Regions from separate parts of the Streptomyces sp. UH6 genome, predicted to be linked through region 1. Evidence: riboswitches for the same ligand, from Rfam matches in the RefSeq annotation. Region 1 holds a riboswitch; each other region holds the start of a gene.
The links. Region 1 has a riboswitch for cyclic di-AMP ahead of HW445_RS11640 (M23 family metallopeptidase). Riboswitches for the same ligand answer to the same signal wherever they lie in the genome.

Region 1 (7,570 bases):
ATGCCGGTCGCCCAGGCCGTCGGCGCGGTCCTCGAGTCCGGCGCCCCCATGGTGTCCATCGCCGGCGGCGAGCCGCTGATGCACCCCCAGATCGACGAGATCGTCCGCCAGCTCGTCGCCAGGCGCAAGTACGTCTTCCTCTGCACCAACGCCATGCTGCTCCGCAAGAAGCTCGACCTCTTCGAGCCCTCCCGCTACTTCGCCTTCGCCGTCCACATCGACGGCCTGCGCGAGAGGCACGACGCCTCGGTCGCCAAGGAGGGCGTCTTCGACGAGGCGGTGGCGGCCGTCAAGGAGGCCAAGCGGCGCGGCTTCCGGGTCACCACCAACTCCACCTTCTTCAACACCGACACCCCGCAGACCGTCGTGGAGGTCCTCGACTACCTCAACGACGAGCTGGAGGTGGACGAGATGATGATCTCGCCCGCCTACGCCTACGAGAAGGCCCCCGACCAGGAACACTTCCTCGGCGTGGAGCAGACCCGCGAACTCTTCCGCAAGGCCTTCTCCGGCGGCAACCGCCGCCGCTGGAGGCTCAACCACTCCCCGCTCTTCCTCGACTTCCTGGAAGGCCGCGCCGACTTCGACTGCACCGCCTGGGCCATCCCCAACTACTCGCTCTTCGGCTGGCAGCGGCCCTGCTACCTGATGAGCGACGGGTACGTCCCCACCTACCGGGAACTGGTCGAGGAGACCGACTGGGAGAAGTACGGACGCGGCAAGGACCCGCGCTGCGCCAACTGCATGGCGCACTGCGGTTACGAGCCCACCGCGGTCCTCGCCACCATGGGATCCCTCAAGGAGTCCCTGCGGGCGCTGCGCGACACCGTCGCCACCAACCGCGCCAACCAGCCGGAGAGGCGGGCCACGGCCGTGAAGGAACTGCCGTGACGCGCTTCGACCTCGCCGCCCTGCTCGAGGACCGCTCCGCCGAGCGGTACGCCCTCCACGAGCGCCACCTCAACCACCAGCTGCCGCGGATGCTGCGCACCCTCGGCTTCGACAAGGTCTACGAGCGGGCCGAGGGCGCCTACTTCTGGGACGCCGAGGGCAACGACTACCTGGACATGCTGGCCGGCTTCGGCGTCATGGGGCTCGGCCGCCACCACCCGGTGGTCCGCAAGGCGCTCCACGATGTCCTCGACGCCCAGCTCGCCGACCTCACCCGCTTCGACTGCCCGCCGCTGCCCGGCCTGCTGGCCGAACGGCTGCTGGCCCACAGCCCGCACCTGGACCGCGTCTTCTTCGGCAACAGCGGCACCGAGGCGGTGGAGACCGCGCTGAAGTTCGCCCGCCGGGCCACCGGGCGCCCCCGCGTCCTCCACTGCGACCACGCCTTCCACGGACTGACCGCCGGCTCCCTGTCCGTCAACGGGGAGAAGGGCTTCCGGGACGGCTTCGGCCCGCTCCTGCCGGACACCGCCGTCGCGCTGGGCGACCTCACCGCGCTGGAACGCGAACTGGCGCGGGGCGACGTGGCCGCGCTGATCGTGGAACCCGTCCAGGGCAAGGGCGTGCACGAGGCGCCGCCCGGCTACCTGCGCGCGGCGCAGGAGCTCCTCCGCCGGCACAAGGCGCTGCTGATCGCCGACGAGGTGCAGACCGGGCTGGGGCGCACCGGCGACTTCTACGCCTACCAGCACGAGGAGGGCGTGGAACCCGACCTGGTGTGCGTGGCGAAGGCGCTCTCGGGCGGCTACGTGCCGGTGGGGGCGACGCTGGGCAGGGACTGGATCTTCAAGAAGGTCTACTCCTCCATGGACCGCGTGCTGGTCCACTCCGCGAGCTTCGGCTCCAACGCGCAGGCGATGGCCGCGGGACTCGCGGTCCTCTCGGTGATCGAGGACGACCAGGTCGTCGCCGGCGCGAGGGCCACGGGGGAGCTGCTGCGGTCACGGCTGGCGGCGCTCACCGACAGGTACGAGATGCTCGCCGACGTGCGGGGGCGGGGCCTGATGATCGGCATCGAGTTCGGCCGCCCCCGCTCGCTGAAACTGCGCGGGAGGTGGGCGATGCTGCAGGCGGCACGGAAGGGGCTCTTCGCCCAGATGGTGGTGGCGCCGCTGCTGCACCGGCACCGGATCCTCACCCAGGTCTCCGGCGACCACCTCGAGGTGATCAAGCTGATTCCGCCGCTGATCATCGGTGAACGGGAGGTGGACCGCTTCGTCGCGGCCTTCACGGCGGTGATGGACGACGCCCACCAGGGAGGTCTCGTGTGGGACTTCGGACGCCGGCTGATGAAGCAGGCGGCCGCCAACCGCTAGGCGGCACGGAACCGCCGGCCGGGCCGCCTCCGGACGGGAGTCCGGGGGCGCCCCCGGACGCTGCCGGGGCCTCCTCACCCGCGGCGTCGGAGGCCGCACCCGCCCCCTCTTGCCTCTGAGGCAAGGAAGTTGCCGCTGGGGCAAAAACCTGGCTGAATGGCGGTATGTCCGCCGCAGATCCCGGCCCACCGGGAGACCTTCCCAGCGTAGCCCCCACGCTCCGCGCGCTGCGCCACCGCACAGGCCTCACGCTGGAGGCCGCCGCCCGGGCCGCGGACCTCTCCCCGGCCCACCTGTCCCGCCTGGAGACGGGCCACCGCCAGCCCTCCCTGCCCGTCCTCCTCGGACTGGCCCGCGTCTTTGGCACCACCGTCTCCGAGCTGCTCGGCGAGACCGCCCCCGACCGCGAGGCCGTGGTGCGGGCCGCCGACACCCTGGAGACCCGGGCCGGGGGCTGGAGCTACTGGCACGCGGGGGCGCCGGGCCGGGCCATGCAGGCCCTCCGGGTCCGCATCCCCCGCAGCGGCGGCCCGCAGGACCAGGTGGTCCGCGTCCACCCGGGCGAGGAGTGGCTGCACGTCCTCACCGGCCGCCTCCGCCTGCACCTGGGCGACACGAGCCACGTGCTCGGCCCCGGGGACGGCGCCCACTTCGACTCGCTCACCCCGCACCGCCTGGCTCCCGACGGGCCGGACGGAGCCGAGCTCCTGTTCGTCCACACCCTGCTGCAGAGCCCCACGGCCGCCCTCTGCCTCGGCCCCGAGGCGAACGCCGGCCACCCGACCCCGTCAGGAGTGCCCACGTCATGACGACCCCCGACAAGAAGAACGTCGAGGACAAGCTCCCCCGCGCCCTCTGGATCCGTCTCTTCGTGTACATCGTGGCGGGCCACCTCTTCGCCGGTTTCATCTGGCTGCTCTTCGAGGCGGGTGCCCGCGCCAACTGAGCCGGATGCGGGCCCGGGGCCCGGTGCGGAGCCGGTCGGGCCCCGCACCGGGCCTCCGTCGGTCGAGGAGCCGCTCGGTCGAGGGGCCGCTCGGTCGAGGAGCCGCTCAGTCGAGGAGCCGCTCGCGCAGCCTCTCGCGCAGCTCCGGCGTCACCCCGAGGCCCTGCGTCAGGTAGGCGTCGACCCCGCCCCAGTTCTCCTCGATGGTCTCGAAGGCGGCCCCCAGGTACTCGGGCCGCGCGTCGAACAGCGGGCTCAGCAGCTCCGTGATCTCCGGCGTGTACGGGTCGGAGGACTCGCCGCCCCGGTGCAGCTTGTAGCGGCGGTGCTTGGCCCCCGACTTCAGGTAGTCCTCAGTGATGGCGTCCCGCTCCACGCCCAGTGCGAGCAGCACGACCGCGATCGAGAGCCCCGCCCGGTCCTTGCCCGCCGAGCAGTGCATCAGCGCCGGCACGCTCTCCTCGGCCATGGCGCGCAGCACCGTCGTGTGCTCGCCGGTGCGGGTGAGGACGGTCGTCCGGTAGGAGGCGATCATGCGCTGCTCGGCGCGGCCCTCGCCCAGCAGGGGCCTGAGCTCGTCGATACCCCCGCGGCGGACACGCTTCCAGAACTCCGCCCCGTCGGCCGGGTCGGAGAGCGGCAGCCGCACCTCTCTGACCCCGGGCAGCGAGACGTCGGGGCCCTCGAGGCTCCGGTCGGCGTCGTTGCGGAAGTCGAAGACGGTGTGCAGGTTCAGGGAGGCGAGGAAGGCGGCGTCCTCGGCGGTCGCGCTCGCCAGGTGCCCGCTGCGGAACAGCACGCCGGGCTTCACCTTGCGGCCGTCCCGGGTGGGCATCCCGCCCACGTCGCGAAAGTTGCGCACTCCGGCGAGCTGGGGCTCGGTCGACGGGACCTGCTGCGTCACGGGGGGCTCCTCCCACTAGGCCCCGCCGGTGCGGCAACCGGCAGGTGCGCTCCGACGATACGACATGACCGCCCAGGACAGAGAGGGTGCCGCCCCGACGGAAACCTTCACGGCCCCGCGACGGAGAAATGCGGCAATACGGACAATTCAACACAACGATGATTTGTCACCGTAAAACACAACTCGCCCTGCGGTGAGGGGTCGTGGGGAGCGGCCGGGTGAGCAGCCTCATACCCGTGACCGAGCGTCGTCGGCGCGGGGCGGGCAACTGGCGTGCGGCGAGGTCGACTTGAGGGGGTCCTGGCGACTCTCTGTGACCGTTTTGCACTTAAGTGATCACAAACAATGCACCTTCGTTGATTTCCCGCGCTTGTCCCGTTGCGCCCCGGTCGCATACGTTCACGATCCGATCCGGACGGACGCCGAATCCTGCCGCCGCCCGGATCTCTCACACTCACCCGAGTAACCCGAGTACGGCAGGAGCGGGGGACCCACAGGTACACGCCTGTTCCGGTCTCCGGAACGGGCTAGGGGTTAAGCCGCGCCCAGCGCGGCCGGGCATCTCCAGCCCGCACCCGACAGCTCACCTCGCAGGCGACGGAGAGGACCACGTCATGCCCGCGAAGCATCAGAAGCACCGCCGCCCCACCGGCGTCCAGCGCCTCACCCGCTCCATCGCCGTCGCCGGAACGGGCGCCGTGGCGCTCGGCCTGCCCCTGTTCGGCGCCGCAGGTGCCCACGCCGCCCCCCAGCAGGGCGCGCAGAGCCTGCCGGTCGCCGCCAAGAAGGCCGCCTCCGAGACCTACAAGGTCAAGAAGGGCGACTCCCTGGCGAAGATCGCCGACAAGAAGAAGGTCGCCGGCGGCTGGAAGAAGCTGTACAAGATCAACCGCGACGTCGTAGGTGACAACCCGCGCCTGATCAAGCCCGGCACCAAGCTCGACCTCGGCAAGAAGGCCGCCGCCAAGCCCGCCCAGGCGAAGGCCGCCGCGCCCAAGACCGAGGCCCCGAAGACCACGGTCGCCGACGCGGCCGCCGCCGGCGGCTACACCGCCCCCGCGGACGCCGCCCTCGGCACCGCCTACCGCACCGCCGGCAGCATGTGGTCCAGCGGCTACCACACCGGTGTCGACTTCGCCCTGCCCACCGGCACCCCGCTGAAGTCCATCGCCGCGGGCACCGTGGTCTCCGCCGGCAACGGCGGCGCCTACGGCAACCAGGTCGTCATCCAGCACGAGGACGGCATGTACTCCCAGTACGCCCACCTGTCGCAGCTGTCCGTCTCCGCCGGCCAGACCGTCACCGTCGGCCAGCAGATCGGTCTGTCCGGCGCCACCGGCAACGTGACCGGCCCGCACCTGCACTTCGAGGTCCGCACCTCGCCCGACTACGGTTCCGACGTGGACCCGGTCGGCTACCTCCGCTCGCACGGGGTCAGCGTCGGCTGACCCCCGCGGGACCTCGCGGTTGCGCGCGAACCGAGGGCCGCACTTCCCTTCCGGAAGTGCGGCCCTCGGCGCTCCCCGTCCGGCCACCTTCCGGGTGCCGTCCGGCCGCCTGCCCGGGCGACGGAAGACGAGTGGCGTTTCTCACCCACCGTCAACCCCTCCCTACGGTCGCGTAGCTCACATCCGAAGGTGAAAGATGCCTCGATGTGGCAGACGATTCGAAGAATGACAGCAGAACAGTGATCGGGTCGGTCGGGTCGTACGTGGCCGTCGGGGACAGCTTCACCGAGGGCGTCGGCGACCAGGGCCCCGACGGGACGTTCGTCGGCTGGGCCGACCGCCTCGCGGTGCTCCTCGCCGACCGCAGGCCGGAGGGCGACTTCCGCTACACCAACCTCGCCGTGCGCGGAAAGCTGCTCGACCAGATCGTGGCCGACCAGGTGCCCCAGGTCCGCGGCCTCGCCCCCGACCTGGTGTCCATCTGCGCCGGAGGCAACGACATCCTCCGCCCGGGCACCGACCCCGACGACGTGGCGGACCGCTTCGAGAAGGCCGTCGCCGAACTCGCGTCCGCGGCCGGCAGCGTCCTCGTCGCGACCGGGTTCGACACCCGCGGCGTTCCGGTGCTCAAGCACCTCCGGGGCAAGATCGCCACGTACAACGGGCACGTGCGGGCCATCGCCGACCGCTACGACTGCCGGGTGCTGGACCTGTGGTCCCTCCGCAGCGTCCAGGACCGCCGCGCCTGGGACGACGACCGGCTGCACCTCTCCGCCGAGGGGCACACCCGGGTGGCGCTCCGCGCCGGCCAGGTCCTCGGCCTCGAGGTCCCCGCCGACCCCGAGCAGCCCTGGCCGCCGCTGCCCCAGCGCGGCGTCCTGGAGGTCCGCCTCGACGACGTGCACTGGGCACGCGGGCACCTGGTGCCGTGGATCGGGCGGCGCCTGCGCGGCCGGTCCTCCGGGGACACCGTCGTCGCCAAGGGCACCCTCGCGCTCGACGACCTCAAGTCCTGGCTCGCCAGGGCCGTCTGAGCCGCACCACGGTGTCCCGCCGGTCCGCGGACCGGCGGGACACCGTGGATCGCGCGGTGGCCGGATCGGCGTGCCCGGGGCGCACGGATCGAGGCAACGCGGCGCACGACGTCCGCGTCCGTAGGAGCATGGACACGCGCACCTTCGAGCACACCCGATCAGGCACAGCGGCTGGAGGCCACCTGTGAGCGACAGCGGTTCCCTTTCCCGATCCGTCACCGCGGCGGGCGCGTCGCTGCTGCGGGGCCTGCGCCCCGAGGCGTTCGGCGCCGAGGCCCGGGGAAAGCGGCTGGCCCGCATCCAGGCCTCGCCCCACTTCGCCGACGGCGTCTTCCGCAACCCGGCCGGACCCACCCGCACGACCCCCGACCCGTCCTCGCGGCGTGAACTGGCCAAGGGACTCCTCGACCGCGAGGCCCGCGCGCTGCGCGCCCCCGCGCGGCCCATACCCCTGCACCCCAGCACCCTCGCCGACCTGGCGACCCCGCCGGCCGACGGACTGCGGGTCACCTGGCTCGGCCACTCCACCGTGCTGACCGAGATCGACGGCCGGCGGGTGCTGTTCGACCCCGTCTGGGGTCAGCGCTGCTCCCCGGTCACCTTCGCCGGCCCCCGCCGGCTCCACCCCGTTCCCGCGCCGCTCGCCGCACTGGGACCGGTGGACGTCGTCGTGATCTCCCACGACCACTACGACCACCTGGACATGCCCACCATCAAGGCGCTGGCCGGGACCGACACCCTCTTCGCCGTCCCACTCGGCGTCGGCGCCCACCTGGAACGCTGGGGCGTCTCCGGCGCACGCCTGCGCGAACTCGACTGGCACGAGTCGACCCGGGTCGGCTCCCTCACCCTCACCGCGACGCCCGCCCGCCACTTCTGCGGCCGCGGGCTGCGCAACACCCAGCACACCCTGTGGGCCTCCTGGAGCGTCGTCGGCGAACGCCACCGCGTCTACCACAGCGGTGACACCG
Region 2 (10,771 bases), on a different contig from region 1:
CGCGGCCAGATCCGTGACGTGTCCACCGAGGCCATCGCGGACCTGCGGGCGCTGGAGCAGCGGTCCGCGGAGCGGCTGGAGCGCAAGCCCCTGGACCGGCAGCCACGGCCCGGCGGGTCCACGGAGCTGACGCGGGCGGAGGAGGCCCAGCAGTGAACCCGGTCAACTACCTCTATCTCGCGGCTCTGCTCTTCACCATCGGAGCCACCGGTGTGCTGGTCAGGCGGAACGCCATCGTGGTGTTCATGTGCATCGAGCTGATGCTCAACGCCTGCAACCTCTCACTGATCGCCTTCTCGCGGATGCACGGCAACCTCGACGGCCAGATCATCGCCTTCTTCACGATGGTCGTCGCCGCCGCGGAGGTCGTGGTCGGTCTCGCGATCATCGTGTCGCTCTTCCGTACCCGCCACTCGGCCTCGGTCGACGACGCTCGACTGATGAAGCTCTAAGGGGTCGCAGACGTGGAGAACATGATCGCGCTGCTGATCGCGGCGCCTCTGCTCGGAGCGGCCGTCCTGCTGTGCGGCGGCCGGAGACTGGACAAGGCGGGCCACTGGATCGGCACCGCGCTGGCCTTCGTCTCCTTCGGCCTCGGCGCCGTCCTCTTCGCCGGCCTGCTGGGCCGGGGCGCCGAGGACCGCACCCTGGTCCAGCACCTGTACAGCTGGATCCCCGTGGAGGGCTTCCAGGCGGACGTGGCGTTCCGGCTGGACCAGCTGTCCATCACCTTCGTCCTGCTGATCACCGGTGTGGGCTCGCTCATCCACGTGTACTCGATCGGGTACATGGAGCACGACGAGCGCCGCCGCCGGTTCTTCGGCTACCTCAACCTGTTCCTCGCGGCGATGCTGATCCTGGTGCTCGCCGACAACTACCTGCTGCTGTACCTCGGCTGGGAGGGCGTGGGTCTCGCCTCCTACCTGCTCATCGGCTTCTGGCAGCACAAGCCCAGCGCGGCCACGGCCGCCAAGAAGGCCTTCCTGGTCAACCGGGTCGGCGACATGGGCCTGTCGATCGCGATCATGCTGATGTTCACCACCTTCGGCACGTTCGCCTTCACGCCGGTTCTGGACTCGGTGGGGGCGGCGGGCGAGGGCACGCTCACCGCGATCGCGCTGATGCTGCTGCTGGCCGCCTGCGGCAAGTCCGCCCAGGTGCCGCTCCAGTCCTGGCTGGGTGACGCGATGGAGGGCCCGACCCCGGTCTCGGCCCTGATCCACGCGGCGACCATGGTCACCGCGGGCGTCTACCTGATCGTCCGCTCCGGCGCGATCTTCGACGCGGCGCCCGACGCGCAGCTGGTGGTCACCGTCGTGGGCGCGGTCACGCTGATCTTCGGTGCGATCGTCGGTTGCGCCAAGGACGACATCAAGAAGGCGCTGGCCGGCTCGACGATGTCGCAGATCGGCTACATGGTGCTGGCCGCGGGCCTCGGCCCGATCGGCTACGCGGTGGCCATCATGCACCTGGTGACGCACGGCTTCTTCAAGGCCGGGCTGTTCCTCGGCGCGGGCTCCGTGATGCACGGCATGAACGACGAGGTCGACATGCGCAAGTACGGCGGCCTGCGCAAGTACATGCCGGTCACCTTCGTGACCTTCGGCCTCGGCTACCTGGCGATCATCGGCTTCCCGGGCCTGTCCGGGTTCTTCTCCAAGGACCTGATCATCGAGGCGGCCTTCGCCAAGGGCGGCGTCCAGGGCTGGATCCTCGGCACGGTGACCCTGGTGGGCGCCGGGATCACCGCGTACTACATGACGCGGGTGATGCTGATGACCTTCTTCGGCGAGGAGCGCTGGCGCAACCTTCCGGCGGCCTCGCCGGACGCTCCCGACGTGGAGCCGGCCGCCGGCCACGGCGGGGTGCCGCACCCGCACGAGTCGCCGAAGGTGATGACCGTACCGATGATCGTGCTGGCCTTCGGCTCGGTCTTCGCCGGAGCGTTCTTCGGCATCGGTGAGCGGTTCGTGCACTGGCTGGAGCCGGTGACCTCCTTCGAGCACGGCCACCCGCCGGTCAGCGCGCTGACCGTCACCGCCGCCACCGTCACCGTGATGGTGATCGGCGTCGGGCTGGCCTGGCTCCACTACGGCCGCCGTCCGGTGCCGGTGGTCGCCCCGCGCGGCTCGCTGCTCACCCGGGCGGCCCGCCGCGACCTGTACCAGGACGACTTCAACCACGTGGTCCTGGTCCGCGGCGGCGAGCACCTGACCCGCTCCCTGGTGTACGTCGACCACACGCTGGTCGACGGAGTGGTCAACGGCACCGCGGCGGGGGTGGGCGGGCTCTCCTCCCGGATGCGCCGGCTGCAGAACGGCTTCGCGCGCTCCTACGCGGTCTCGATGTTCGGCGGTACGGCGGTCCTGGTCGCCGCGACCCTGCTGATGAGGGCGGTCTGACATGAGCTTTCCCCTGCTGACGGCGACGGCGGTGCTGCCCGCCCTCGGGGCGGTCGCCACCGCCGCCGTCCCCGCGGCGCGGCGCACGGCCGCCAAGTGGCTGGCGCTGCTGGTCTCGCTGGCCACGCTGGTGCTGGCCGTCGTGGTCGCCGTCCGCTTCGAACCGGGCGGTGCGCGGTACCAGCTCACCGAGACCTACGAGTGGATCCCGGCCTTCGGGGTCCGCTGGGAGCTCGGCGTGGACGGCATCGGCGTGGCGCTGATGCTGCTGACCGCCCTGCTGATCCCGTTCATCGTGCTGGCCGGCTGGCACGACGCCGACCCCCTGGAGACACGCAGCAAGCGGTGGCGGCCCACCCAGGGCTTCTTCGCGCTGATCCTGATGGTCGAGGCGATGGTGATCCTCTCCTTCGAGGCCACCGACGTCTTCCTCTTCTACATCTTCTTCGAAGCCATGCTGATCCCGATGTACTTCCTGATCGGCGGCTTCGGGGACCGCGCCCACCAGGGCGGCGAGGAGGCGGCCGCCACCCAGCGGTCGTACGCGGCGGTCAAGTTCCTGCTCTACAACCTGGCCGGCGGTCTGATCATGCTGGCCGCGGTGATCGGGCTCTACGTGGCCGCGGGCAGCTTCTCGCTCCCGGACATCGTGGCGGCCCGCGCGAGCGGCGAGCTGGAGATGGGCGCGAACACCGAGCGGCTGCTCTTCCTCGGCTTCTTCTTCGCCTTCGCGGTCAAGGCCCCGCTGTGGCCGCTGCACACCTGGCTGCCCAACGCCATGGGGGAGGCCACCGCCCCGGTCGCGGTGCTGATCACGGCCGTGGTCGACAAGGTCGGCACCTTCGCGATGCTCCGCTTCTGCCTCGGGCTCTTCCCGGAGGCCAGCAAGTGGGCCACCCCGGTGGTGCTGGTGCTGGCGCTGATCAGCATCGTCTACGGCGCGCTGCTGGCGGTCGGGCAGCGGGACATCAAGCGGCTGGTGGCGTACGCCTCGATCTCCCACTTCGGCTTCATCATCCTCGGCATCTTCGTGATGACGAGCCAGGGCCAGTCCGGCGCCACGCTGTACATGGTCAACCACGGGATCTCGACGGCGGCGCTGATGCTGGTGGCCGGCTTCCTGATCTCCCGCCGCGGCTCGCGTCTGATCGCCGACTACGGCGGGGTGCAGAAGGTGGCCCCGGTGCTGGCCGGCACCTTCCTGATCGGCGGTCTGGCCACCCTGTCGCTGCCCGGCCTCGCCCCGTTCGTCAGCGAGTTCCTGGTGCTGGTGGGCGCCTTCGCCCGCTACCCGGTGGTCGGCATCATCGCCACGTTCGGCATCGTGCTGGCCGCGCTCTACACGCTGGTGCTCTACCAGCGCACCATGACCGGCCCGGTCAAGCCGGAGCTGGTCAAGCTGCCCGACCTGCGGGTGCGTGAACTCGCGGTGGTGGCACCGCTGATCGCCCTGCTGATCTTCCTGGGCGTCTACCCGAAGCCCCTCACGGACCTCGTCAACCCGGCGGTCCGGCACACCATGTCCGACGTGCAGGAGCACGACCCCGAGCCCGAGGTGGAGGCGGCCAAGTGAGCGCATCAGCCGTCCACGGCCTGTGGACAGATCTGGCCGCACCGGCGGCCGAGCCGATCGCCAGGATCCAGGCCCCGACGATCGAGTACGCGCAGCTCTCGCCCGTGCTGATCGTGATCGGCGCCGCGGTGCTGGGCATCCTGGTGGAGGCCTTCGTGCCCCGCCGGGGCCGCTACCACGCCCAGCTCTTCGTCTCCGGCGTGGCGCTCGCCGCCGGCTTCGCCGCCGTGGTGGGGCTGGCGGTCAGCGGCTACGCCACCACCGGGGCGGGAGTCGCCGCGGAGGGCGCGGTCGCGGTGGACGGGCCCGCGCTGTTCCTGCAGGGCGTGATCCTGCTGGTCGGCCTGGTGGCCCTGTTCACCTTCGCCGAACGCCGCCTCGACCCGGCCACCCACGGCAACCTGGTGGACTCCTTCGCCGCCCAGGCGGCCTCGGTACCCGGCAGCGACAGCGAGAAGGCGGCCGTGAAGGCCGGCTTCACCACCACCGAGGTCTTCCCGCTGCTGCTGTTCGCGGTCGGCGGCATGATGGTCTTCCCGGCCGCCAACGACCTGCTGACCCTGTTCATCGCGCTGGAGGTCTTCTCCCTCCCGCTGTACCTGCTGTGCGCGCTGGCCCGCCGCAAGCGGCTGCTGTCGCAGGAGGCCGCGGTCAAGTACTTCCTGCTGGGCGCCTTCGCCTCGGCGTTCACCCTGTTCGGCATCGCGCTGCTCTACGGCTACGCCGGCTCGGTCAACTACGGCCGGATCGCGCAGGTCGTCGAGGGCACGGTGCAGGAGGTCAGCCCGGCGCTCGCCGGGACGATGGGCAACGACGTGCTGCTGCTCATCGGGGCGGCGCTGGTGACGATGGGCCTGCTCTTCAAGGTGGGCGCGGTGCCGTTCCACATGTGGACGCCGGACGTCTACCAGGGCGCGCCCACCCCGGTCACCGGTTTCATGGCGTCGGCCACCAAGGTGGCGGCCTTCGGCGCGCTGCTGCGGCTGCTGTACGTGGTGCTGCCGGGGCTGCGCTGGGACTGGCGGCCGGTGATGTGGGCGGTGGCCGCGGTCACCATGGTGATCGGCGCGATCGTCGCCATCACCCAGACCGACATCAAGCGGCTGCTGGCCTACTCGTCGATCGCGCACGCCGGGTTCATCCTGGCCGGTGTGATCGCGACGCGGCGGGAGGGGATCTCCTCGGTCCTCTTCTACCTGGCCGCCTACTCCTTCGTCACGGTGGGCGCGTTCGCCGTGGTGACGCTGGTGCGCGACGCGGGCGGCGAGGCCACCCACCTGTCCAAGTGGGCGGGTCTCGGGCGGCGTTCGCCGCTGGTGGCGGCGGTGTTCGCGGTCTTCCTGCTGGCCTTCGCGGGCATTCCGCTGACCTCCGGGTTCGCGGGCAAGTTCGCCGTCTTCAAGGCGGCGGCGGAGGGCGGCGCGGCACCGCTGGTGGTGGTCGGCGTGCTGTCCTCGGCGGTCGCGGCGTTCTTCTACATCCGGGTGATCGTCCTGATGTTCTTCAGCGAGCCCAAGCCGGAGGGGCCCACGGTGGCGGTGCCGTCGCCGCTGACGACCACCGCGATCGCGGTGGGTGCCGCGGTGACGGTGGTGCTGGGTGTGGCCCCGCAGTACTTCCTGGACCTGGCGAACTCGGCGGGCGTGTTCGTCCGCTGACCGGGCCCGCACCGGCGGGTTCCCGCACGTACGCCGAAGGCCCGGCCCCCTCGGGGGCCGGGCCTTCGGCGTACGCGGGTCGCGCGGCGGCCGCGGCGGTGGCGGGTCAGCCCGCGCGGTGCACCACGGCGTCGCACAGGTGCACGAGGGCGGTCTTGGCCTCGCACTCCGGCAGCGGAGTGAGCGCAGACCGGGCCTCCTGGGCGTAGCGGACGGTGTCCGCCCGGGCGTCCTCCAGGGCGGGGTGGGCCCGCAGCCGGGCCACCGCCTCGGCGAGGCGCGCCTCGTCCGTCAGGTCGGAGTCGAGCAGCTCGCACAGCTCGGCGTCCTCCGCCCGCCCCAGCCGCTCCACCCGCTCGCGCAGGCGCAGCACGGGCAGCGTGGCGATGCCCTCGCGCAGGTCGGTCCCGGGGGTCTTGCCGGAGTCGGAGGAGTCGGAGGCGATGTCCAGGACGTCGTCGGCGAGCTGGAAGGCCACGCCGAGCCGCTCGCCGTACTGCGTGAGCACGTCCACGACCTGGTCGTCGGCGCCGGACATCATCGCGCCGAACCGGCAGGCGACGGCCACCAGCGAGCCGGTCTTGCCGGCCAGCACGTCGAGGTAGTGGTCGATGGGGGAGCGCCCGTCGGAGGGGCCGGCGGTCTCCAGGATCTGGCCCGTGACCAGCCGCTCGAACGCCTCGGCCTGCACCCGCACCGCCTCCGGGCCGAGGTCGGCCAGGATGTGCGAGGCGCGGGCGAAGAGGAAGTCGCCGGTGAGGACGGCCACCGAGTTGCCCCAGCGGCTGTTGGCGCTGGGCACGCCGCGGCGCACCTCGGCCTCGTCCATCACGTCGTCGTGGTACAGCGTGGCGAGGTGGGTGAGCTCGACGACCACCGCCGACGGGACGATCCCCGGCGCCTCAGGGTCACCGAACTGTGCGGCGAGCGTGACGAGCAGCGGGCGGAACCGCTTGCCGCCGGCCTTCACGAGGTGCTGCGCGGCCTCCGTGATGAACGGGACCTCGCTCTTGGTGGCTTCGAGCAGACCTTCCTCGACGGCCGCCATGCCCGCCTGGACGGCGGCCTCCAGCGCCTGGTCCCGAACCCTCAGCCCGAACGGCCCGACCACGGTCACGAGGGGTCTCCTGTCTGCTGGTGTGTGCTGACGGTTACACGGTTTGTCGATAGGTCATTGCCATCACCCCACTCAGCGTATCCGGTCAGGTTTCGATCACCGACAGCCCCCACCCGCCAGATGGCCGGGAGATGCCCTGTCCGGTTTCGGTGGGTTGAGTGAGCTGGTGCACATTCCATCCCTTTGGGTGGGCATCGACCGATCCGTGAAGTGAGCCACAGGGGCGGAGCGCGGACGTGCGGGGGTGGATACGGCGAACTCGCCCTCTATCGGGAGAAGTTGAGGGTCGATGGCGGTGCGCTCGTGGGGCGCAAATCACCCGCAATCATGATCAACCAGCGTGATCCAGTGACTTTCGTACTTGTTTCGGACATCCGCTCTCACGTACGTTTCGGGCCAGCCGGGTGGAACGCCGAGTCCTGCCGCCGTCCGGTCACCACACACCCATTCCATGACGGCAGGAGCGGGGGACCCAGGTACGCCGCCGGCCCGGAGCACGCTTCCGGACGGCTCGGGGTGAAGCCTGTCGCCCGACCAGGGCGACGGGCCGGGCAGCCTTTCTGGCCCGAACCCGACAGCTCACCTCGCAGGCGCCGGAAAGGATCAACCATGACCCGCTTCACCCGTACCGCGTCCGTCCTTGCCGTCGCCGCGGCCGTCGTCGCCGCCCCGATCGCGGGCGCGACCGGCGCCTGGGCCGCCGAGACCCCGGCCGCCGCCAAGGACACCGCGGCCGCGGCCAAGGACGCCCCGGCCGCCGCCAAGGACACCGCGGCCGCCGCCGGCAACAAGGTCACCCAGCTCGCCGCGACGCCGGAGAACCTGGACGCGTGGATCAACGAGGCCCTGGACGTCATGGAGAAGCACGACATCCCGGGCACCTACGAGGGCATCCACCGCAATGTGATGCGCGAGTCCTCGGGCAACCCGCTGGCCATCAACGACTGGGACATCAACGCCGTCAACGGCATCCCGTCCAAGGGCCTGCTCCAGGTGATCGACCCCACCTTCGACGAGTACCACGTGGAGGGCACCGGGTCCTCGCCGTTCGACCCGGTCGCCAACATCGCCGCCGCGTGCAACTACGCTGCCGACCGCTACGGCTCGATCGACAACGTGAACAGCGCGTACTGACCGGCTCCCTCAGGGGAACAGGCGCTCGAGGACGACGGCCACGCCGTCGTCCTCGTTCGTCGTGGTGACCTCGTCGGCGACCGCCTTCAGCTCGGGGTGGGCGTTGGCCATGGCCACCCCGCGGGCCGCCCAGCGGAACATGGGCACGTCGTTCGGCATGTCGCCGAAGGCGATGGCGTCCTCGGGGCCGAGGCCGAGCCGGGACGCCGCCATGGCCAGGCCGGTCGCCTTGGTGATGCCGTGCGGCTGCAGCTCCACGGTGCCCGGCCCCGACATCGTCACCGTCGCCAGCGACCCGACGGCCGCGGCGGCCACCGCCGTCAGCTCGTCGTCGGTCAGCTCGGGGTGGCAGAGCAGCACCTTGGTGATCGGCCGCTCCCACAGGGCGTCCCGGCGGTCCACCCGCACGGCGGGGAGGGTGGGGCGGGCCATCCGGTAGCCGGGCTCGATCAGGGTGAGCCCGTTGGCGCCGTCCTGGTCGACGGCCGCGTACACCTGGCCCACCTCGGCCTCGATCTTGCCGATGGCGGTCTCCGCCAGCTCGCGGTCCAGCGTCATCGACCACACCAGACGGTCCCGGTCCGCGTCGTAGAGCTGCGCGCCCTGCCCGCACACCGCGAAACCGCCGCCGATCCCGGCGAGCAGGTCGCGTACCCGCGGCGCGGGGCGCCCCGTCACCACCAGATGCCGGGCACCCGCCCGGGCGGCGCCTCCCAGTGCCGCGCGGGTGCGGGGGGAGACGGTGTCGTCGTCACGCAGGAGCGTGCCGTCCAGGTCCGTGGCGATGAGGGCGTACGCGGGGAGCGCACGGGAAGGGGGCGCATAGGCGGCGGGTGCGGGCATGATCAGAGAATACGGACGATCCGGAGCGCCCCTGTGACGGGTTGACACGCCGACCGGATGTGTGCAATAGGGCGCTGATCGTCTCATGTGAGCGCGATCCGGGGTGATTCCCCCCGGCCGCCGGGGGCCGTAGCCGGTGCTCAGGCGCCGGAGAGGCCCCGACGTGCTGGGGCGTCCGGAGACGCAGCCCCGTGCACCGGCACCGACGTGGGCCCGGTGCTCGTGCGTCGCGGTCTGCCCGTGCTCAGGCACCGAGGGGCTGCTCCCGCGCCCGGGAGTGGTGGGCATGCCCCCGTGCTCGGCGTGCTCGGAGTGCCCGGAGAGGCGCCCCCGTGTTCAGGCACCGCGGCGTGCACCCGCGCTCACCTCGTCGACGCGGTGCCCCGCGCTCAGGCGTCGTCGAGCGACGCCAGGAGTCCGACGACGCTCTCGCCGTGCGTGGCCAGCTTCTTCTCGCCGATGCCGCTGATCCCGCGCAGCTCGTCCACCGAGGTGGGGCGGGCCGCGGCGATCTCCCGCAGGGTCGCGTCGTGGAAGATCACGTAGGCGGGGACGCCCTGCTCCCGGGCGCGCTCCCCGCGCCAGGCGCGCAGCGCCTCGAAGACCGGCTGGAGCTCCTCGGGCAGCTCGGCCACGGCCGCGGCGGCCTTCGCCTTGCGCTCGCCGCGGGCGGAGGGCGCCTTCCTGGGCTCCTTGCGCATCGGCACCGGACGCTCGCCGCGCAGCACGGCGGCGCTGCCCTCGGTCAGCACCAGCGTGCCGTACTCGCCCTCCACGGAGAGCAGGCCCTGTGCCAGCAGCTGCCGGACCACACCGCGCCACTCGCCCTCGGCGAGGTCCTCGCCGATGCCGAACACGGACAGCTGGTCGTGGTCGAACTGGATCACCTTGGCCGTGCGCTTGCCGAGCAGGATGTCGATGATCTGGGTCGCGCCGAACTTCTGCCGCCGCTCCCGGTCGAGCCGGACCACCGTGGAGAGCACCTTCTGCGCGGCTACGGTGGCGTCCCAGGTCTCCGGCGGGGTGAGGCAGGTGTCGCAGTTGCCGCACGCCTCCTCGGCCGCCTCCTGGCCGAAGTAGGCCAGCAGCTGGCCCCGGCGGCACCGGACGGTCTCGCAGAGGGCCAGCATCGCGTCCAGATGGGCCTGGGCGCGCCGGCGGAAGGCCTCGTCGCCCTCGCCCGAGAGGATCATCTTCCGCAGCTGGACGACATCGTTGAGCCCGTACGTCATCCACGCCGTCGACGGCAGCCCGTCGCGCCCCGCGCGGCCGGTCTCCTGGTAGTAGCCCTCCACCGACTTCGGCAGGTCCAGATGGGCCACGAACCGCACGTCCGGCTTGTCGATCCCCATGCCGAAGGCGATGGTGGCGACGACCACCAGGCCCTCCTCGCGCAGGAACCGGGACTGGTGGGCGGCGCGGGTGGCCGCGTCGAGGCCCGCGTGGTACGGCACCGCCTCGACGCCGTTGGCGCGGAGGAACTCGGCGGTCTTCTCCACGGAGTTCCGGGAGAGGCAGTAGACGATCCCGGCGTCGCCCCGGTGCTCCTCGCGCAGGAAGGCCAGCAGCTGCTTCTTCGGCTCCGCCTTGGGCACGATCCGGTACTGGATGTTGGGGCGGTCGAAGCCGGCGACGAAGTGCCGCGCCGAGTCCAGGCCGAGGCGGCGGGTGATCTCCTGGTGGGTGGCGCGGGTGGCCGTCGCGGTCAGGGCGATCCGCGGCACGTCCGGCCAGCGTTCACCCAGCACCGACAGGGCCAGATAGTCGGGGCGGAAGTCGTGGCCCCACTGGGCCACGCAGTGCGCCTCGTCGATGGCGAAGAGGGAGACCCGGCCGCGCGAGAGCAGGTTCAGGGTGGACTCCAGGCGGAGCCGCTCGGGGGCCAGGTAGAGGAGATCCAGCTCACCGGCCCGGAACTGCGCCTCCACCAGCCGCTGCTCGTCGAGGTCCTGGGTGGAGTTGAGGAAGCCGGCCTGCACACCGGCCGCGCGCAGGGCGTCGACCTGGTCCTGCATCAGCGCGATCAGCGGGGAGACCACCACGC
Region 3 (10,771 bases), on a different contig from region 1:
CGCCGAGGGGCAGGCCTGGCTGGCCCGGCTCTGGAGGATCACCCTCTACGCCGTGTGGGGCGCGGTGGTGCTGCTCCTGCTGGTACAGGCGCTCACCGCGATCGGGGCCGGCTGGACCCCGGCGCGCTCGGCCGGACTGCTCGCCGCCCTGGTGACGGGCGCCGCGCTGTCCGCCGCCTCCTGGTACCACCGTGATCGGGGCGGCGTGCTCGCCCCGGTGATCGGTGAGGACAACCGCCTCTCCACCTCCCGCGCGGTGGCCACCGCCTGGGTGCTGTTCACCGCCTTCGCCGTGCTGACCCTGGCCGGCCAGCTGGCCGCCGCCTCCGGCCACCGGGAGCGCGACTCGCTGATCGCGGGCCTGAACCTCGCCCGGGGCGCGGGCATGGTGACGGTGCTGGCCGTGGTCTGTGCCATCGCGGTGCTGGTCCGGCGGGTGGTGAGCCTTCGGGTGCTCGGCCAGCGGCTGCAGAAGGTCCGTGCCGACCGCCCGCGCGCCGCCGACCTGCTGACCGACGACTCCGGGCGGGGCAGCTTCGCCGACATCCAGTACGTGGTGATCTCCGCCGTGGCGCTGGTCTTCGGCCTGGTCCGGCTCGCCCGCCGCCCCGAGCAGCTGCCCGACCTGCCGTGGGGGCTGGCCGTGGTGGTGCTGGTCTCCGCGGCGACGTACCTGGCCGGCAAGTACGCGGAGGGCGGCCGCCCGGTCGTCCTCTCCGTGGTGCGGGCCCGCGAGGCCGGAGACCTGGACGGGCCGATCCGCACCGGGGACGACATCGAGATCCGTGGCGCGGGGTTCGTGCCCCCGGGGGCGCAGGGCGCGGACCGGCTGTCGCGGATGGTCGTCCGCATAGGGTCGGTCAACGTCCACGTTCCGCTGGTCCCCGTCACCGGCGGCTTCAGCAACCCCTCGGACACGGTGCTGACGGTGCCGGTCCCGGCCGAGGTGGAGCCCGGCCGGGTGGAGGTGCAGGTGGTGACCGCGGCGGGGCTGGAGACCAACCGGATGGTCGTCGACATCACCGAGTGACGTCACGCCGCGGCGCACGTAGGCTGTCCCCCGAATTGGTTGACGGATAAACCGACCTGCGGGAAAGGCGGCCACGGTCATGGCGGTCACCACCACCGGCGCCACCCGGACGTCCGGCCCGAGGGAGGCCGCCGCACGCTTCGCGCTGCTCCCCCTGAGGGTCTTCCTCGGCGTCACCTTCCTCTACGCGGGCCTGGACAAGCTCACCGACTCCGCCTTCCTGAAGGAGTCCGGCCCCGGCTCCATCGGCGGGCAGATGGACGCGGTCCGCGACGTCTCCGCCGTCCCCGCCCTGGTCGACCTCGGGCTGAACGCCCCCGTCGCCTTCGGCCTCGCCATCGCCCTGGGCGAGCTGGCCGTCGGTCTCGGCACCCTCCTCGGCCTCCTCACCCGTATGGCGGCGACCGGGGGCGCGCTCATCTCGCTGAGCCTGTGGCTGACGATGAGCTGGGCCGCGGAGCCGTACTACCTCGGCAACGACCTCCCGTACCTGATGGCGTGGACCCCGCTGATCCTGGCCGGCGGCGGCGCGCTCTCCCTCGACGCGGCGTGGCGCGCGCGGCGGGCCGGACGGGCGGCGGGGACCGACGCGACCACCGCCTGAGGCCCGCGCCACGGGCGGACCCGCACCGCCCGTGCACCACCTCCGCGTCCCCGCGCACCACCTCCGCGCGCCGTCTTCCGTACGCACGCACCACCTTCCGCGCTCACGCGCCGACCACCGCGCTGGCGCACCACCTCCGCGCTCCCCGAGCACCCCTGGCCGTGGAACGTCACTGCGCCACGAAACGCTGTTGCGCTACCGAACGCCGCCACGCCCTCACGATCGGCCACGCTTTTACGAAGGTCACAAAAACGTATCGGGCATAACGCACACCGTCCTTCACACGGACACCACGGGTTGGCTAACGTGCCGCGCGGGCCGTCCGATCCCGACCGGCGAACCTCGCCGGTCCGCGCGGCCCCCGCCGAGTCCGGTGCCGTGCCGGAGCCGGGGACCCGCGCGCACCACCTGGGGTGAATCGATCCGGCCCCGCCGGACCGTAGGGCAACCCTTCCGGAAGTCCCGCCCGAACCCGACAGCTAACCCGGTAGGCGGGAGACGGAAGGAGTCGCCGCCTTGGCGTCGCACCGAAAACCCCGCCCCACGGGCCTGCTCGCGGGTATACGCACCCCCGCGCTGGCGACCGTCGCCCTCACCTCCGTGGCCCTGCTGACCCAGACCGCCCAGGCCGCGCCCGCCGACCGCCCCAGCCTCGAAGAGGTCCAGAAGAAGGTCGACACCCTCTACCGCGAGGCCGAGGCGGCCACCGAGAAGTACAACTCGGCCAAGGAGCAGAGCGAGCAGCAGCGCGAGGAGCTCGACAAGCTGCTCGACGACGTCGCCGAGCGCACCGAGGAGCTGAACGAGGCCCGCGAGAGACTCGGCTCCTACGCCGCCGCCCAGTACCGCTCCGGCACCGCCCTCCCCGACACCGCGACCTTCCTGCTCGCCGACGCGCCTCAGGACTACTTCGACCAGGCGCAGCTGATGGACCGCCTGACGGGCCGGCAGAAGGATGCCGTCGACGACTTCGTGGAGCGGCAGGCCGCCACGTCCGAGAAGCGGCAGGAAGCCACCGAGAGCCTGGAGACGCTGAGCTCCTCCGAGGAGGAACTGCGCACCAGCAAGGCGACCGTCCAGAAGAAGCTGACCGACGCCCGGGAACTGCTGGCCGACCTGACCGCCGAGGAGAAGGCGCGGCTCGCCGAGATCGAGCGGCAGAAGGAGGAGGAGGCCCGCCGGAAGGCGGAGGAGCTCGCCCGTCGGCAGGCCGCCGAGGAGAAGGCCCGGCAGGAGGCGGCCGCCGAGCAGGAGGCCGACGAGGCCGCCGGCGGCGGGAGCGGCGCGGACGGTGGCTCCGGGACGGGAGGCGGCACGGACGCCTCCGCCACGCAGGGCCAGAAGGCGGTCGCGTTCGCCGAGGCCCAGATCGGCCTTCCCTACGTCTGGGGCGCGACCGGCCCGGACTCCTACGACTGCTCCGGCCTGACCCAGGCGGCCTGGAAGGCCGCCGGCGTGGACCTGCCCCGCACCACCTACGACCAGGTGAACGCCGGCACCACCGTCCCGGTCTCCGAGGCGAAGCCGGGCGACCTGGTCTTCTTCTACGACGACGTCACCCACGTGGGCGTCTACATCGGCGAGGGCATGATGATCCACGCCCCGAAGCCCGGTGCGTACGTCCGTGAGGAGTCCATCTACTACGACGGCGAGGGCTCCATCCACAGCATCGTGCGCCCCGCCTGACCGGCACCGGAACCGGAACCGGAAACGGCGACCCCGCCTCAGCCTCGGTTCCGCTTCGGCTTCGGCTTCGGCTTCGGCTTCGGCAGCGTCGGAGCCGAAGCCGGGCGGAAGACGACGACGGCCCGCACGCCTCGAGCGTGCGGGCCGTCGCGCGTGCGTCAGCGCGGCCGAGTCACTTCCACAGCACCGCGATGAAGATGTTCACCGTGGTCAGCGCACCCACCAGGGCGAACTGCCCCTTGGACACCCGCTCCTCGTCCCGCTTCACGTAGACCAGGCCGAGGATCACGATCAGCAGCAGCAGCTTGACGCCGATCTTGATGTGGTTGACCGAGCCGCCCTGTGCCTCGTTGAGACCGACCAGGACGATGCCGGTGACCAGCATGGTGAGGGCGCCGTGCAGCATGCCCGGGGTGAAGCGGGCGGCGCCCTGACCGATGGCCTTCATCTGGTGGAAGAAACCGCCGAGCAGGGCGGCGATACCGATGATGTGAAGACCGACGAAGATGTGCAGGAGTACGTCCATGCCGGGGAGCCTAGCCACCGCGCTTTCCCACCCCGGAGGCGGGCCGTCGCGTAGCACCCCTGCCGTCACATCCGCCCCGGAAGTGCACATTCGGTCACTCCACCGCACCAAGCCGTCACGACCGAACCGCTACTGGGTTACCCCCCGGACCATAGTGACCCTTTGCGTTCAGCTGCACACAAACCGTTACCAGACGGTGACGTACCGGATTAGCGTCCTCCCCCAGGTGACCGGCTCCCCTCATGTCGTCCTGACCAGGACGGCGTCGGTCACCGACCGAAGGTCCGGCGGTGGCCTGCCTCCCCTGTGCAGGCCACCGCCGGATGTGTGACCGCCCCCGCCCGGCGGCGGGACGTACGGAAGGACGTGGACTCCACGTGGCATCGCACCGCAAGCCCCCACAGCACAGGCGGAGCGGCAGCAGGGCCCGCACACTGCTCACCGCGGTACTCGCGGGAGCGGCGGCGTCGGCGGGACTCGACGGAGTCGGACACGCGGCGCCGAAGCCGACGCCGGAGCAGGTCAGGGAAGAGGTCGACCAGCTCTACCGGGAGGCCGAGGCGGCCACCGAGAAGTACAACGGGGCCAGGGAAAGGACGGAGGCCGCCGAACGCCGGGTGGGCAAGCTGCAGGACGAGGCCGCCCGGCGGACCGAGGAGCTGAACACCGCGCGCGAGTCCTTGGGTTCGGCCGCCGCCGCGCAGTACCGCTCCGGCAACGGCCTCGGGCCCGCCATGCAGCTGGCGCTCTCCTCCGACCCCGACCGCTTCCTGCGGGACGCCGGCCTCGCCGAGCGCGCCGGCGCCCTCCAGGCCACCGAGGTCGCCTCCGTGGCACGGCAGATCCGCGAGCTGGACGAGGTGCGCCAGGAGGCCCGGACCGAGCTGAAGGAGCTGGAGGACCAGCAGAAGCGGGCACAGCGGCACAAGAAGACCGTCACCGGAAAGCTGGGCAAGGCCCGCCGGCTGCTCTCCCGCCTCACCGCCGAGGAACGCGCCCGGCTCGCCGCCGAATCCGGCGGCGGGAACGCCGAGGCTCCACCGGCCCGGCCCGGCGGAACCGGCGGCGCGAAGAACTCATCGGGCACGGTCTCCGCGCCCAACACCCGTGCGGCCGCCGCGATCTCGTACGCGCAGCGGAAGCTGGGCAGTCCCTACGTCTGGGGCGCCACCGGCCCCGACGCCTTCGACTGTTCAGGGCTCGTCCAGGCCGCCTACCGTTCCGCGGGCGTCTCCCTCCCACGCACCACCTACGCACAGATCGGCGCGGGACAGCGTGTCTCCCGGTCCCAGCTCCGCCCGGGCGACCTGGTCTTCTTCTACCCCGGGGTCACCCACGTGGGCATGTACATCGGCGACGGCAAGATGATCCACGCGCCCAATCCCTCCGCCCCGGTCCGTGTCGCCCCGGTCGACGAGATGCCCTTCGCCGGAGCGACACGGGTGGTGTGACGACTCCCGGACACCCCCGCACGGGCGATCACACGGACCCGTGGACCGCGCAGACGCACGACCCGGACACACCGCAGGACACGGGCGGTGGGGTGGATGGGAGGACGGGTGGACAGGCGGACGGGTGCGCAGACCGGCAGACGGGCAGACGGGCAGACGGCCGGACCGGACGCCCACAGGGACCCGGCGGATGAACGCGCCGCACACCCCGCGCGGACCAGTCCGCACCGGAAGCCCCGGAGGCACCGCCCGGACCGGACGGACCGCCCGGACCGAACAGACCGGACGCACCGCACGCACCGCACGCACCGTCCCGGCCGCGTGCGGGCGCTCCCTCACACCAGCCGTCGGGCCGTGGCCCAGCGGGTCAGCTCGTGCCGGTTGGAGAGCTGGAGCTTGCGAAGGACCGCCGAGACATGGGACTCCACCGTCTTCACCGAGATGAAGAGCTGCTTGGCGATCTCCTTGTAGGCGTAGCCCCGCGCGATCAGCCGGAGCACCTCCCGCTCCCGCTGCGTGAGACGGTCCATGTCCTCGTCCACCGGCGGGGCGTCGGTCGAGGCGAAGGCGTCGAGGACGAAACCCGCCAGGCGGGGGGAGAAGACCGCGTCGCCGTCCTGCACCCGGAAGACCGAGTCGACCAGGTCGTTCCCGGTGATCGTCTTGGTGACGTAGCCGCGGGCCCCACCGCGGATGACGCCGATCACGTCCTCCGCAGCGTCGGAGACCGAAAGGGCGAGGAACCGCACCGGCCGCTCGGGGTCGGCCGCCAGTCCCGCGCACCGGCGGAGCACCTCGACACCGCCTCCGCCCGGCAGGTGCACGTCGAGCAGGACGACCTCGGGCCGGGTGGCGGTGATCACCTCCACCGCCTGGTCGACATCCGCCGCCTCGCCCACCACCTCGACGCCGGTGCGTTCCGTCTCGCCGATCTCCGCGCGCACCCCGGTGCGGAACATGCGGTGGTCGTCGACGAGCACGACCCTCACCCGGCGCTCGGCACCGGGCGCTCCCCCCGTGCCGGCCGTCCCGCTGCCCGTGCCCTCGGCACCGGTGGCTCCGGTCGCGTCGCTCATGACGTCCTCTCCGCCCTCTCCATCTCCAGCTCGACCTCGGTGCCCCCGTCGGGCACGGCCCGGACCCGGGCCGTGCCGCCGTTGCGCTCCATGCGGCCGATGATCGACTCCCGGACACCCATCCGGTCGGCGGGTATCGCATCGAGGTCGAAGCCGGGGCCCCGGTCACGGACCGACACGAACACCGACCGCCCCTCCACCTCGGCGTAGACCTGTACCGGCCCGCCCTCGCCACCGTACTTGGCGGCGTTCACCATGGCTTCCCGGGCGGCCTGGATCTGGGCACCGAGTTTCTCGTCGAGCGGGCAGTCGCCGACCACCACGACCTCCAGGGGGACGCCGTGCTTGTCCTCCACCTCGGCCGCGGTGCTCCGGACCGCCTCCGCGAGCGTCTCCGGCTCGGCCTCCTCGTCCTTGCCGGATCCCTCCGGCCGGTACAGCCAGGCGCGCAGCTCACGCTCCTGGGCACGGGCCAGCCGGCGCACCTCGCCCGCGCTGTCGGCGTTGCGCTGGATCAGCGTCAGCGTGTGCAGCACCGAGTCGTGGACGTGCGCGGCAACCTCGGCCCGCTCCTGGGCGCGGATGCGCATCAGCCGTTCCGCCGACAGGTCCTGCGTCATCCTCACCAGATAGGGACCGGCGAGCAGGGCCACCCCGACCAGGACGGCCAGCGCGGCCTGGAGGACCGAACCGAGGTGCGCGGCGGACCCCTGAAGGACGAACATGCCGGACACTCCGGCCGTCACCAGCAGGACGCCGGCCGCGGCGCGGGCCAGTGTCACCGTCCGCCGACGGCGGCCCACCTCCATCCAGCGGGCCCGCCGGGCGTTGTCCGCCTGCCGCCACACCAGGGCCACACCCGCCCCGACCAGCACCGCGGGCCAGAGGTAGGCCCGGGCGACGCCGCCGAGGTCCATGCTGCCCACGAAGATCAGGGCGACCACGACCATCAGCAGCAGGGCGACCAGCTGCCCCCTGTCCGGCTTCCGCGCCACCAGGCGGCGCGGAGAGCCCGACCCCTGGGACCTGGTGGGGCCGGTCGACCCCGACGTCTCCGGCCCACCCGTCCCTGCCGCACCGGACGCCGCCGACGCACCCGACGCACCTGCGGAACCCGCGGCACCTGACGAGACGGGCGACGCCTGCTTGCGGCCGTCCGCGGCCCCGACCCCGCCGATGCCCAGCGGCACGAAGAACCAGAAGGCCGCGTACAGCAGGGCGCCCAGCCCCTGCGCGACGAACAGGCCCACGAAGACGAGGCGGACCCACGCCACGGGCAGGCCGAGGTGTCCGGCGAGCCCCCGCGCCACGCCCCCGAGCCAGCGTCCGTCACCGCTGCGGTAGAGCTTGCGCGGCGGCCGCGGGTCGTCGAGTGATGCTGCGGCTTCCGGCATGCCACGATCGTCACACGCCGCGCCCTCAGGGTCATCAGGGTTGGCCCCTCAGACAACCCTGATCCGGGCCGCGGCGCGCCTCGAACGATTCCCCCGGCACGGGTCGGGGCGATTTCAGGGTTCTCCCAGGGTCGTTCCGACTCCCGCGAAGCCGTCCCGCCCGTCACCATGAATGCATGACGGATCACCACCACGCGCCGAGCCCCGCGTCCCCCGACGCGCAGCGGCGTACCGGTGCGTCCGCGGCCGACGAGGAGCCCCCGGAGGGCGAGGCGCGGCCGCTGCGGCGCGACCGGCGGCACAAGATGCTGGGAGGGGTCTGCGCGGGCCTGGGCCGTCAGTGCGACATGGATCCGGTGATCTTCCGGATCACCCTCGCGGTGCTTTCCGCGACGGGCGGTATCGGCCTGGTCTTCTACGGCTTCGCCTGGCTCTTCCTCCCCTACGAGGACGAGGAGGAGAACGAGATCCGCCGCCTGCTGACGGGACGGGTGGACGGCCCGGCGCTGGCCTCCGTGCTGTTCGCCCTGGTGGGCTGCGGGGTGTTCCTGTCCATGCTGGGCGACGGTGGGCTGCTGACCTTCGGGGCGGTGCTCTCCCTGCTGCTGGCCGGAGCGGGCTACTGGTCCCGGCGCCGCGCCTCCCCCGGGCCGGATCCGCTGTCCGCCCATGCCGCCGCGGACGCGCCGCCCGAGGCGCAGGCGCCCCCTGTCGCCGCCTCGCTCCCGTCGTGGTGGCGTGAACCGATCGTCAAGGACGGCACCTTCGTGGGGGGCACGGGCTATCTGTGGGGCCCCGCCGATCTGGGGGACGCGTCCGACCGGGACCTGGCCGCGGCACTCGCGGTCTCCCGCGGCGGGGCCACGGACGTGGTGGCCGGCCGGGGTGGTCCGGCGGGGAGGGACGAGCCTGCCCGGCCGCCCCGGCCCCGCTCGCTCGGCGGGGTGACGTTCCTGCTGGCCGCGGCGGTGGGTGCGCTGGTGACCGTGCTGAGTGAGGCCGACGGCCCGGCGGTCACCGCCGTCCAGCACGGGCTGGCCTGCGCCCTCCTGGTTCTCGGCGCGGGCATGGTGGTCAGTTCCTTCCTCGGCCGCACCGGCGCGGGCACGGTCTTCTGGGGCCTGGTCACCGCGGGCCTGCTGACGGTCGCGACAGCCCTGCCGCGCGACGTCGACGCCGACTGGATACGCAGGGAATGGCGTCCGGTCTCCGTCGCCGACACCCGGGACGGCTACCAACTGGGGCTGGGCATGGCGCGGCTCGACCTCACGGACCTGCCGGTGAAGGACGGGCAGACGGTCCCGGTCAGGGTGAACGTCGGCTCGGGCCGCGTCGAGGTGGTCGTGCCCGACGACGTGACGGTGCGGACCCTGATCAACGTCGGTCTGGGTGACATCCGCTCGCCCTCCTCCTCGGGGCGGGACACCGGGGCGGGGGCGGGGCTGACGGAGGAGTACACGCTGCGGGCCGTGGACGGCGGAGGGACAGACGGGGACGCCGGCAGGAACGAGAAGGAGGCGGGGACGATCGAGCTGCGGATCGAGGTCGGCGCCGGCAACGCGGAGGTGACCCGTGTGGCGTCATGAGTTCCAGCCAGGGCGGTTCATATCCGGCCTGGTCCTGATCACCGCGGGCGTGCTCTACGCGGGCGACGCCACCGGGGAGTGGCACATGCCCTGGCTGGTGGCGGTCCCCCTGGTGATCGGTGGGCTCGCGATCGCCGCCGTGGCCGGTCTCGTGGCCCGCACCGTCCGCAGCGGGCGGCGGGACGGGGACGACGCCGTCGGCTGAGCGCGGAGGCGGCTGCGTCAGGCGGCCGCCGGGCGTGCGTCAGGCGTGCGTTGTGCGTGCGTCAGGCGTGCGTTGCACGTGGCCAGGCGTGGGCCAGGCGGGGGCCAGCGGTCTCACGATGCGGTCCTCGGTGGAGGCGTTCCGACCCACCCGTCATACTTCCCCCATGTCCGCGTACTCGAGCTTCGCGTTTATCTATGGCACCCGGCCCGCCGGCTGCCATGGTCGCGTTGCTCATCGCGGATAACCGTAGAGCGACTTCCCAGGCGCCCCGGGCCGGCAAGGCCCGGGGCGCCTGTCGTTTTTCCCGGACCGTCCGGCACCGGGGCTCCTCCGCACACCACGCAGGAGTTCCGATGAGCATCACTCCCATGACCACCCGCCCGGCCGCCACCTCGGCCGACCCGTCGTCCGCCTCGGCGTCCGCTCCGGCCGCGGACCCCGCCGCCGTCATCGCCGACGCCCGGGCGAGGATCGACGCCCTGGACGACCACATCCTGGGTCTGGTGCAGGAACGCATGGCCGTGTCCGCGGTCGTCCAGCAGACCCGGATCGCCACCGGGGGGCGGCGGGTCCATCTCTCCCGTGAGATGGAGGTCCTCTCCCGCTACCGCGACGCGCTGGGCCGCCCGGGAACCTCCCTGGCGATGACCATCCTGGAGCTCTGCCGCGGGCGCGTCTGACTCCCGCCCGTGTACCGACGTGTGCCCGCCCTCCGCTTGCCCCGTCCCGCGCGTACCGTCCTCGCACGGGCGGTACGCGGGCGGTCCCGCACGCGCCCCGTCGATGCCGACCGCACCCGTCCGCCCCGTCAGCCACCGGTCGCGCGCGTGCGCGCCCCTCGCACCACGTACGACCCACGTCGTGCCCGGGCCCGGCACCATCACCCGTCCGGGACCGTGACCGTCGGCCCGAACCCTTCGTTGGTCCGGGTGTCCGTGCCGGCCAGGCACGGCTCCCGAGAAAAACCACGCGTGGCTTGCTGGGGCGGCGAGGTGCACGGATCAACGTGCCGTGCGCCGTGGGACCGTCGCCTCAGGGTTGTGACCGGACGGCAGGGGACAGCAGCCCGGTCACCCAACAGAAACGGCCGGCTCCGGGGACGCCCGGAGCCGGCCGACGGGGACCGCCACCCACGGTCCCGGTCCTTGGCCTGTCGTGACGACACCGTCGCGACAGGTGTGTGCGGGGTGGACGTGTGCGAGGGCGGGCC

Region 2: it holds a riboswitch for cyclic di-AMP, as region 1 does, so the genes downstream of both, HW445_RS34360 (transglycosylase SLT domain-containing protein) here and HW445_RS11640 (M23 family metallopeptidase) in region 1, are expected to answer to the same signal.
Region 3: it holds a riboswitch for cyclic di-AMP, as region 1 does, so the genes downstream of both, HW445_RS04405 (C40 family peptidase) here and HW445_RS11640 (M23 family metallopeptidase) in region 1, are expected to answer to the same signal.

What each region holds. Positions count from the first base shown of each region.
Region 1 is NZ_JACADT010000171.1:404-7,973, forward strand. Features, by position in the region: gene hpnH (adenosyl-hopene transferase HpnH) at 1-891, shown strand, start outside; gene HW445_RS11620 (aspartate aminotransferase family protein) at 888-2,267, shown strand; gene HW445_RS11625 (helix-turn-helix domain-containing protein) at 2,432-3,076, shown strand; gene HW445_RS11630 (DUF6126 family protein) at 3,073-3,213, shown strand; gene HW445_RS11635 (tyrosine-protein phosphatase) at 3,320-4,117, opposite strand; cyclic di-AMP (ydaO/yuaA leader) riboswitch at 4,563-4,727, shown strand; gene HW445_RS11640 (M23 family metallopeptidase) at 4,732-5,565, shown strand; gene HW445_RS11645 (SGNH/GDSL hydrolase family protein) at 5,808-6,599, shown strand; partial or broken gene HW445_RS11650 (MBL fold metallo-hydrolase) at 6,835-7,570, shown strand, end outside.
Region 2 is NZ_JACADT010000048.1:2,955-13,725, forward strand. Features, by position in the region: gene HW445_RS05690 (NADH-quinone oxidoreductase subunit J) at 1-156, shown strand, start outside; gene nuoK (NADH-quinone oxidoreductase subunit NuoK) at 153-452, shown strand; gene nuoL (NADH-quinone oxidoreductase subunit L) at 465-2,402, shown strand; gene HW445_RS05705 (NADH-quinone oxidoreductase subunit M) at 2,404-3,975, shown strand; gene nuoN (NADH-quinone oxidoreductase subunit NuoN) at 3,972-5,633, shown strand; gene HW445_RS05715 (polyprenyl synthetase family protein) at 5,740-6,750, opposite strand; cyclic di-AMP (ydaO/yuaA leader) riboswitch at 7,182-7,356, shown strand; gene HW445_RS34360 (transglycosylase SLT domain-containing protein) at 7,360-7,884, shown strand; gene HW445_RS05725 (HAD family hydrolase) at 7,894-8,727, opposite strand; gene recQ (DNA helicase RecQ) at 9,117-10,771, opposite strand, start outside.
Region 3 is NZ_JACADT010000031.1:6,659-17,429, reverse strand. Features, by position in the region: partial or broken gene HW445_RS04415 (hypothetical protein) at 1-1,030, shown strand, start outside; gene HW445_RS04410 (DoxX family membrane protein) at 1,110-1,634, shown strand; cyclic di-AMP (ydaO/yuaA leader) riboswitch at 1,987-2,144, shown strand; gene HW445_RS04405 (C40 family peptidase) at 2,151-3,320, shown strand; gene HW445_RS04400 (hypothetical protein) at 3,493-3,846, opposite strand; gene HW445_RS04395 (C40 family peptidase) at 4,224-5,297, shown strand; gene HW445_RS04390 (response regulator transcription factor) at 5,633-6,373, opposite strand; gene HW445_RS04385 (ATP-binding protein) at 6,370-7,767, opposite strand; gene HW445_RS04375 (PspC domain-containing protein) at 7,944-9,353, shown strand; gene HW445_RS04370 (hypothetical protein) at 9,340-9,558, shown strand; gene HW445_RS04365 (chorismate mutase) at 9,915-10,241, shown strand.